2 regions of the Arthrobacter sp. K410C genome follow, and region 1 is predicted to be linked to the other one. Evidence: riboswitches for the same ligand, from Rfam matches in the RefSeq annotation. Region 1 holds a riboswitch; the other holds the start of a gene.

Region 1 (4,065 bases):
CGGTTCCGTATTCGTCCCGAATATCCTGGCTGATCCGCATGGAGCAGAACTTGGGTCCGCACATGGAGCAGAAATGGGCCGTCTTGGCCGGCTCCGCTGGCAGCGTCTCGTCATGGAAGGCCTCGGCGGTCACCGGATCCAGTGACAGGGCGAACTGGTCGCGCCAGCGGAATTCAAAGCGTGCCTTGGACAGGGCGTCATCGCGTTCGTGCGCGCCGGGGTGGCCCTTGGCCAGGTCCGCAGCGTGCGCTGCGATTTTGTAGGTGATGACCCCCGTCTTGACGTCGTCCTTGTTGGGCAGGCCGAGGTGTTCCTTCGGTGTCACGTAGCAGAGCATCGCCGTGCCGTAGCGGGCGATTTCCGTGGCGCCGATGGCTGAGGTGATGTGGTCGTAGCCGGGTGCCACGTCGGTAACCAGGGGACCCAGGGTGTAGAAGGGCGCACCCTTGCATAGCTCCTGCTGGCGCTCCACGTTTTCGCGGACCAGGTGGAAGGGGATGTGCCCTGGACCTTCCACCATCACCTGGACGTCGTATTCCCAGGCCCGCAGGGTGAGTTCCGCGAGCGTGTCCAGTTCCGCGAACTGTGCGGCGTCGTTCGCGTCTGCCGTGGCGCCCGGCCGCAGCCCGTCCCCAAGGGAAAACGCGACGTCGTATTTGGCGAAGATTTCGCACAGCTCGTCGAAGTGCGTGTAGAGGAAATTCTCCTGGTGGTGCGCCAGGCACCAGCCGGCCATGATGGAGCCGCCGCGCGACACGATGCCTGTGACCCGGTTTGCTGTCAGCGGCACGTAGCGCAGGAGGACACCGGCGTGCACCGTCATGTAGTCCACGCCCTGCTCGCACTGCTCAATGACGGTGTCGCGGAAGATCTCCCAGGTCAGCTTGTTGGCTTCGCCATTGACCTTCTCCAGCGCCTGGTAGATGGGCACGGTACCGATCGGCACGGGGGAGTTCCGGATGATCCATTCCCGCGTGGTGTGGATGTCATCGCCGGTGGAGAGGTCCATCACGGTGTCCGCGCCCCACTGCGTGGCCCACTGCAGTTTGTCCACCTCCTCCGCGATGGAACTGGTGACAGCGGAGTTGCCGATGTTGGCGTTGATCTTCACCAGGAATGCCTTGCCGATGATCATCGGCTCCGACTCGGGGTGGTTGATGTTGCTGGGGATGATGGCGCGGCCCGCCGCCAGTTCGCTGCGGACCAGCTCCACGTCGCAGTTTTCGCGCAGCGCCACGAAGCGCATCTCAGGGGTTATGAGGCCGTGCCTGGCATAGTGCATCTGGGTTACGGTCCGGCCCACGACGGCCCGGCGGGGCACCGGCTGTGCGCCCTTCCACTCGGCTGACGCGGCGCCGCGGCGGACAGCCGAGCGGCCGTCGTCGAGCAGGTTCCTGCCCCTGCCGCTGTACGGCTCGGTGTCTCCCCTCTCCGCGATCCATGCTGCCCGGAAGGGCGGCAGCCCCATTACCGGATCACTGCCCGGTCCGGCGGTCCGGTAGGTGCGGAAGGGCGGGTTCGCCTCTCCATTGGGGGACGGTTCCAGGGAGATTTCCGTCACCGGGACCCGGATGCCGGATTCGCCATCTTCGATGAAGGCCAGCGCATGTGATGCCAGTGACCGGGTGGCAGGTGCCCCTGGCTTTCCGTCCGGCAGCGCGCTTCCGGACTGGTTTTGGGCAGGGCTCTGCTGTTCATTTGGTGTACTCAAGGAATACTCACTTCCTTCGCCGGCATTACCCGGACAGGTTCGACGGTCGCAGGCTGCCTCAGCCCGATCTCAGCCCCTGCAGGGGCACCCGTGTGGTCAGGAACGAAGCTACCACAGCCGCCCCGCCGATCCTTGCCATGACTGCCGGTGCTAGCCTGACTGGCGACGAAAAGGGAGTCCGATGCCGGAAATCATAGAATTCAGCGGCCCTGTGCTGACCGGGCCGGCCAGCGAACACCGGGGCCTGTGGTCCGTGGACGGGGTGCTGACGTTTATCCGCCCGCAGCAGGCTCCGGACCGGGTGCTGGACGGGTGGGTGCTGCCCGGCCTGGTGGATGCCCACTGCCATATCGGGCTGGGGGTGGAGGGTCCGGTGGATTCCGCCACCGCGGCTGGCCAGGCCCGGGCGGACCTGGCTGCCGGAACGCTGCTGGTGCGTGATGCCGGCTCACCGGCCGACACCCGGTGGATGCAGGGCGGCCGGGACTTCCCGGTGCTGATCCGGGCCGGGCGCCATGTGGCCCGCACGCGCCGGTACCTCCGTGGCTTCGCGGACGAGGTGGAACCGGAGGACCTGGTGGAGGCCGTGCGCAAACAGGCCCGCGACGGTGACGGCTGGGTCAAGCTCGTCGGGGACTGCATCGACCGCGGGGCCGGCGACCTCGCACCCTCGTTTCCGGCCGCCGTCGTCCGTGACGCCGTCCGGGCCGCCCATGACGAGGGCGCCCGTGTGACTGCGCACTGCTTCGCCGAAGACACCCTTGACCAGATGCTGGATGCGGGCATTGACTGCATCGAGCACGCCACCGGGCTCCTGCAGCGGCACCTTCCCCGTTTTGCGGAACAGGGCGTGCCCATCGTCCCTACCCTGGTCAACATCCCACGTTCCCTGACATCGCTGCGCAGGCAAGGCACAAATTCCCGCGCTACGCGGCGCACATGATGGCCCTGTGGGAGCGGCGCCTGGAGCGGGTGGGTGAGGCTTACGACGCCGGCGTGAGGATTTACGCAGGTACCGACGCCGGCAGCGTCATCAGGCACGGCAGGATCGCCGACGAGATCCTTGCCCTGCACCAGGCAGGCCTGCCCATGGCGGCTGCGCTGGACGCTGCCTGCTGGGCGGCGCGGGAGTGGCTCGGAGCCGACGGCGTGGCTGAGGGGGCGCGTGCCGACGTCGTTCTCTGCCGGGAGGATCCGCGCACCCGGCCGGAAGCTGTCCGGGATCTTTCCCACGTGGTGCTGGGAGGCCGCATCATCACCCGCGGACCATAGAAAAGTACTTGGAATAAATTGTAGCTTCAAGTAATTTTAACTGTGACAGGCCGTTCCCTCAGTTCGGCCCCAGCACAGGGAGCACTCAATGACCGCAGAAGCCACCAGCCAGGATCTTCTTCCCGCCGACCTCACCATGGGCACCGTGATGCTCAAGGTCGGTGACATGAAGGTCATGACCGACTACTACCAGCGCGCCCTCGGCCTCGACGTCGTCGCCGAGCAGGACGGCGGCCTCTACCTCGGCCGCCGCCAGAAGCCGCTTGTCCACCTGGCACCCGCTCCCGGACTGAACCTTCCGGGCAGGGGGGAGGCCGGCCTCTTCCATACCGCGCTGTTGTTCGAGGACCAGGCCTCCCTTGCTGCAACCATCGCCACCGCCGCCCGCTTCGACCCGCATTCGTTCACCGGCAGCGCCGACCACCTCGTCAGCGAGGCCTTCTATTTCAATGACCCGGAAGGCAACGGCATTGAGCTGTACTGGGACCGGCCGCGCAGCAACTGGTCCTGGAATGGGACGGACGTGGTGATGGACAGCCTGGCACTGCCGCCGCAGCGTTACCTCGAGCAGCACCTCACGGAGGAATCCCTGGAAGCGCAGCACTCCACCGCGGCCGGCGTCGGCCACGTCCACCTCCAGGTGGGCGACGTGCAGTCCGCCCGCAACTTCTACGTTGGCATCCTCGGCTTCGAGAAGACCGCGGGGTGGCACGGGCAGGCCCTCTTTGTCTCTGCAGGCCGGTACCACCACCACATGGCCATGAACGTCTGGAACAGCCGGGGCGCCGGGCCCCGGAAGGACACGCTGGGCCTGGGTGAGGTGCTCATCGAAGTGCCCAACGGTGACGACGTCGGCGCGCTGGCTGACCGCCTGAAAGTCGCCGGGGTTCCGTCCCGCCACACCGGGGCCGAGCTGCGGTTCGAGGACCCGTGGCGCAACAACATCCGGGTGGCAGTACGCTGACGCCGGTGCCCCCGTACTAGGCTGAAAGCGAAAGGCCGGTGCGGATGACCGCCCCGTCCGCCGCATTTTCGACGGAAGGTTCCCCAATGGGCTTCACCGAGATCTTTGTCGCCACCCA
Region 2 (4,065 bases), 320 kb from region 1:
GACGATGCCAGCGCGTGTTCGCGGCGGGGAATGCGGCCCGCCGCTTTCGCCAGCCTACCGGCGATGACGGCGTGTTTGAATGCCTCCCCCATCAGGGCCGGATTCTGCGCCCGCGTGACCGCCGTGGCCAGCAGCACGGCGTCGCAACCGAGCTCCATGGCCAGGGCGGCGTCGGAGGCCGTACCGATCCCGGCGTCCAGGACCACCGGGACGGAGGCGCGGGAGACGATCAGCTCGATGTTGTGCGGGTTCAGGATTCCCAGTCCCGTGCCGATGGGCGCTCCCAGCGGCATCACGGCGGTGGCGCCGAGGTTCTCCAGCCGCAGCGCCAGGACCGGATCATCATTGGTGTACGCAAACACCTTGAAGCCGCGGTTCACCAGCTGTTCGGTGGCCTCCACCAGCTCGACGGCGTCGGGAAGGAGGGTGTGCTCGTCGGCAATGACCTCGAGCTTCACCCAATCCGTTTCCAGCGCCTCGCGGGCGAGTTCGGCAGTGAGGACGGCGTCCCGGGCAGTGAAGCAGCCGGCGGTGTTCGGCAGTACCCGGATGCCGTGGTCCACCAGGAGCTGGAACAGCGAGCCCGTCTCCGCCGTCGAGTAGCGCCGCATTGCCACGGTGGTCAGGGACGTGCCGGAGGCCAGGAGTGCTGCGCCAAGCCCGTCGAGGCTCGGGGCGCCCCCGGTCCCCATGATGAGCCGGGACGCCAGGGGCACCCCGTCGATAACCAGGGCATCGTCCAGGTTGGCAACGGCCGTGGTGGTCAGGGTATCGGATTCGGTCATCGTGTCAGCCTCCCTGCACTGCCGTGACAAGCTCGACGTCGTCACCGTCGGCGAGCGCCGTGGCGAACCATTGGCTCCGGGGAACAACCTGTGCGTTGTGCGCCACGGCGACACCCAGCCTGTTCCCGTCCTTGGCCTGGCCGTCAGCCCCCACGGTACGGCCGGTGACCTCGCTGATGAGGGTGGTGATGGAGGCCCCCTCAGCCACCGTATGGTGGTTTCCGTTCAGGGTGATATTCATGCTGTCTCCTTGATGTTGACGCTTGCAGCGGAGGTTTCGCGGCCGGAGAAGCGGCCAGGGTCGAACGTTTTCCAGCGGGGGTCCGCGGTGCCGTCCATCAGGTCCCGGCAGATGGCGCCGGCTGCGGGTGACAGGAGGACGCCGTGCCGGAAGAATCCGGTGGCCATGATCAGGCCGGCGATGTGCCCGCCCGGGTTGGAGCCCGGGGCGGCGGGCACCCTGCCCAGCAGCGGGGCGTTGTCCGGGGTCGCCGGCCGGGCCCGCGCCGTACATTCAAGCAATTCCAGCTCGGCCACGGCCGGGACCAGGACCTGCGCGTCCCGGAGTAGCTGATAGACGCCGCCTGCGGACACCGTTCCGGCAGCGGACCGGAGGGCTTGCGGGGGTACGGCACCGGCCCCGGCGAGGGCATCCTCACGCTGGGTGGCTCCGATCACCACCGTTCCGTCCTCCCGGGGGACGATGTACACCGGCACGCCGCGGACCAGGCCGCGGACGGTGGCCGTCACCAGCGGCCGGAGGTGCTGCGGTACGGCGAGGCGGAGGATGTCCCCGTAGACCGGCCGCAGCGGCAGGAGCAGGCCCGCGGGCAAGTCCATCACCGCAGCGGCATCCAGTCCATTGGCCACCACGGTTTCTCCGGCCAGCACTGTGCCGCCGCCGGCGAGCCGGGCTCCCGCAACAGTGTCATCCGCCCACAGCAGGCCCAAGGCCCTGTCCGGCACCGCGTAGCCTTCCACTGCGCCCGCAACTGCGGGGCCGCGGCCGGCGGCTTCCCCGGCGAGGGCGTTGCGAAGGCAGGACACCAGGAGCCGGGGATCCACCTGGTGGTCCGCGGGGGTGTCGAGGGCACACGCGATGGCGGGGCTGAGCAAAGGTTCCCGCCGCCGCGCCTCGCGGATGGTCAACGGCTCAACAGCCAGGCCATTGGCCTGCTGGACCGCGCGCAGGTCCATCAAAGCCCGGCGGTCGGCGGCGTCGGCACCTACGGCGAGGGTGGGCGTCGTCAGGTACCCGGTTTTCTCCCCGGATGCACAGGACAGGTCCGCGATGAAGCCGGGCCACCGGGCGGAAGAGGCCAGCATCAGGTCCAGGAGATCCTCTTCCTGGTAGTGCAGCTCGCTCACCGGTGCGAGCATCCCGGCTGCCGCCCAGCTGGCGCCGGAGCCGGGGGCGTCGTCGATCAGCGCGACGCTGCGGCCTGAGCGCTGTGCTTCCCAGGCGATTGCGTGGCCCACCACTCCGCCGCCGATGACTACGACGTCGGCCCTGATGGTGCCGTTGGGGGGCTGCGGGGGTGCTGTGTTGGGGGTGCCCATGTGTCTCCTTCCCTACGCCGGAATTACCCGGATCAGGTCAAGCGGTCGGCTCTGACGCCCTCTCAGCCCGGCGCTTTATGACAGCTGCCGCAGGCTCCCGCAGTACGAGGCAAGTGTAGAGGAACTAGGCTTGCAGCCATGAATGTGTCCCACTCCGCTGCCGCTGTCGGCGCCTCCGCAACCGATGCCTTCACCACCGCCGAGGGAACCGCAGGGCTCAAGTCTGCCCGCCTCTATCTGTGTACTGACGCCCGCGCTGACCGCGGTGACTTCAGGGATTTCGTGGATGCCGCCTTCGCCGGCGGAGTGGACATTATCCAGCTCCGCGACAAGACCATCGAGGCTGCCGAGGAGCTGGAACTGCTGGCCGTCCTCAGGGAGGCTGCGCAGCGCCATGGCCGGCTGTGGGCAGTGAATGACCGCGCCGACGTCGCGGTGTTGTCCGGCGCGCCGGTGTTCCACATCGGGCAAAAGGACCTCCCCCTGCCCGCGGCACGCACCCTGCTGAACGGCAACGCCGCCATTGGACTCTCCAGCCACACCCCGGAACAGGTGGATGCCGCACTCGTTGCCGCCGCAGGGCCTGCCGGGTTGGACTATTTCTGCGTCGGGCCGGTCTGGGCCACCCCCACCAAACCGGGCCGGGCCGCCGTGGGACCGGAGCTGGTGAAATACGCTGCAGCAGCCGCGGCCAAAACCGGCAACGAGGTGCCGTGGTTCGCCATCGGCGGCATCGACCACTCCAATATCAGCGAGGTGGTGGAAGCGGGGGCCCGGAGGATTGTGGTGGTGCGGGCCATCACCGAAGCGGCGGATCCCGCCGCGGCGGCGGCCTCACTCCTGGCCGTTTTGGACGCTGCCGCGTCCTGACCTACCGGCGGGCAACACGGCCCTGCCTTCTATCCCGCCAATGGCCTGCATATTCGGCGGTCTTCGGGCTAGGCTGATTTTCGTGTCACACCATCGGCTGGCTCCCAACGTCCATGAGCACAACAACGCGCTGGAAGAGGCCCTGGGCGCGCTGCGGACCGAGCTGGAGCTGCCCGGGCCATACCCGGAGCACGCGGTCCGGGACGCCGAAGCGGCCGTGGCCGCGCTGGAGCTTCCGTCCCACGACCTGACCGGGGTCGAATTCATCACCATCGATCCGGCCTCGTCCACGGACCTGGACCAGGCGCTCTTCATAGAGGCCGACGGCGGCGGCTACCACGTGCTGTACGCCATCGCCGACGTTCCGGCCTTCGTGAAGCCGGGCGGACCGCTGGACCAGGAAACGCGGCGCCGCGGGCAGACCTTCTACGCCCCCGACGGCCGAATTCCGCTGCATCCGGAGGTCATCAGCGAAGGGGCGGGGAGCCTGCTGCCTGGCCAGGAGTGTCCGGCCTTCGTCTGGGACTTCCGCCTGGACGGCAATGCCGAAGTCACCTCTGCCACAGTCAGACGGGCACGGATGCGCAGCCGCGCCAAGCTGAGCTACAAGGGCGCGCAGGCCCAACTGGACGCCGGCACCGCATCCCCGGTCCTGCAGCTGCTGAAAGAGGTTGGCCTCAAGCGCGTGGAGCTGGAACGCGCCCGTGACGGCGCCAGCCTGAACATGCCGGAGCAGGAGATCGTCCAGCTCCCCGACGGCGGTTACCGCATCGCCGCCGCGCCGCAGCTGCCCGTGGAGGACTGGAACGCCCAGATTTCGCTCATGACGGGCATGGCTGCCGCGCAGCTC

Evidence for each region. Region 1 has a riboswitch for thiamine pyrophosphate ahead of thiC (phosphomethylpyrimidine synthase ThiC). Riboswitches for the same ligand answer to the same signal wherever they lie in the genome.
Region 2: another riboswitch for thiamine pyrophosphate. It lies ahead of thiO (glycine oxidase ThiO); the one in region 1 lies ahead of thiC (phosphomethylpyrimidine synthase ThiC).

The regions. Positions count from the first base shown of each region.
Region 1 is NZ_JBNHFJ010000001.1:124,208-128,272, reverse strand. It holds gene thiC (phosphomethylpyrimidine synthase ThiC) at 1-1,711, opposite strand, end outside; TPP riboswitch at 1,706-1,813, opposite strand; partial or broken gene AC5RU7_RS00675 (amidohydrolase family protein) at 1,893-2,983, shown strand; gene AC5RU7_RS00670 (VOC family protein) at 3,072-3,947, shown strand; gene AC5RU7_RS00665 (hypothetical protein) at 4,034-4,065, shown strand, end outside.
Region 2 is NZ_JBNHFJ010000001.1:441,859-445,923, forward strand. It holds gene AC5RU7_RS02080 (thiazole synthase) at 1-785, opposite strand, end outside; gene thiS (sulfur carrier protein ThiS) at 790-1,026, opposite strand; gene thiO (glycine oxidase ThiO) at 1,023-2,345, opposite strand; TPP riboswitch at 2,338-2,456, opposite strand; gene thiE (thiamine phosphate synthase) at 2,484-3,215, shown strand; gene AC5RU7_RS02100 (RNB domain-containing ribonuclease) at 3,298-4,065, shown strand, end outside.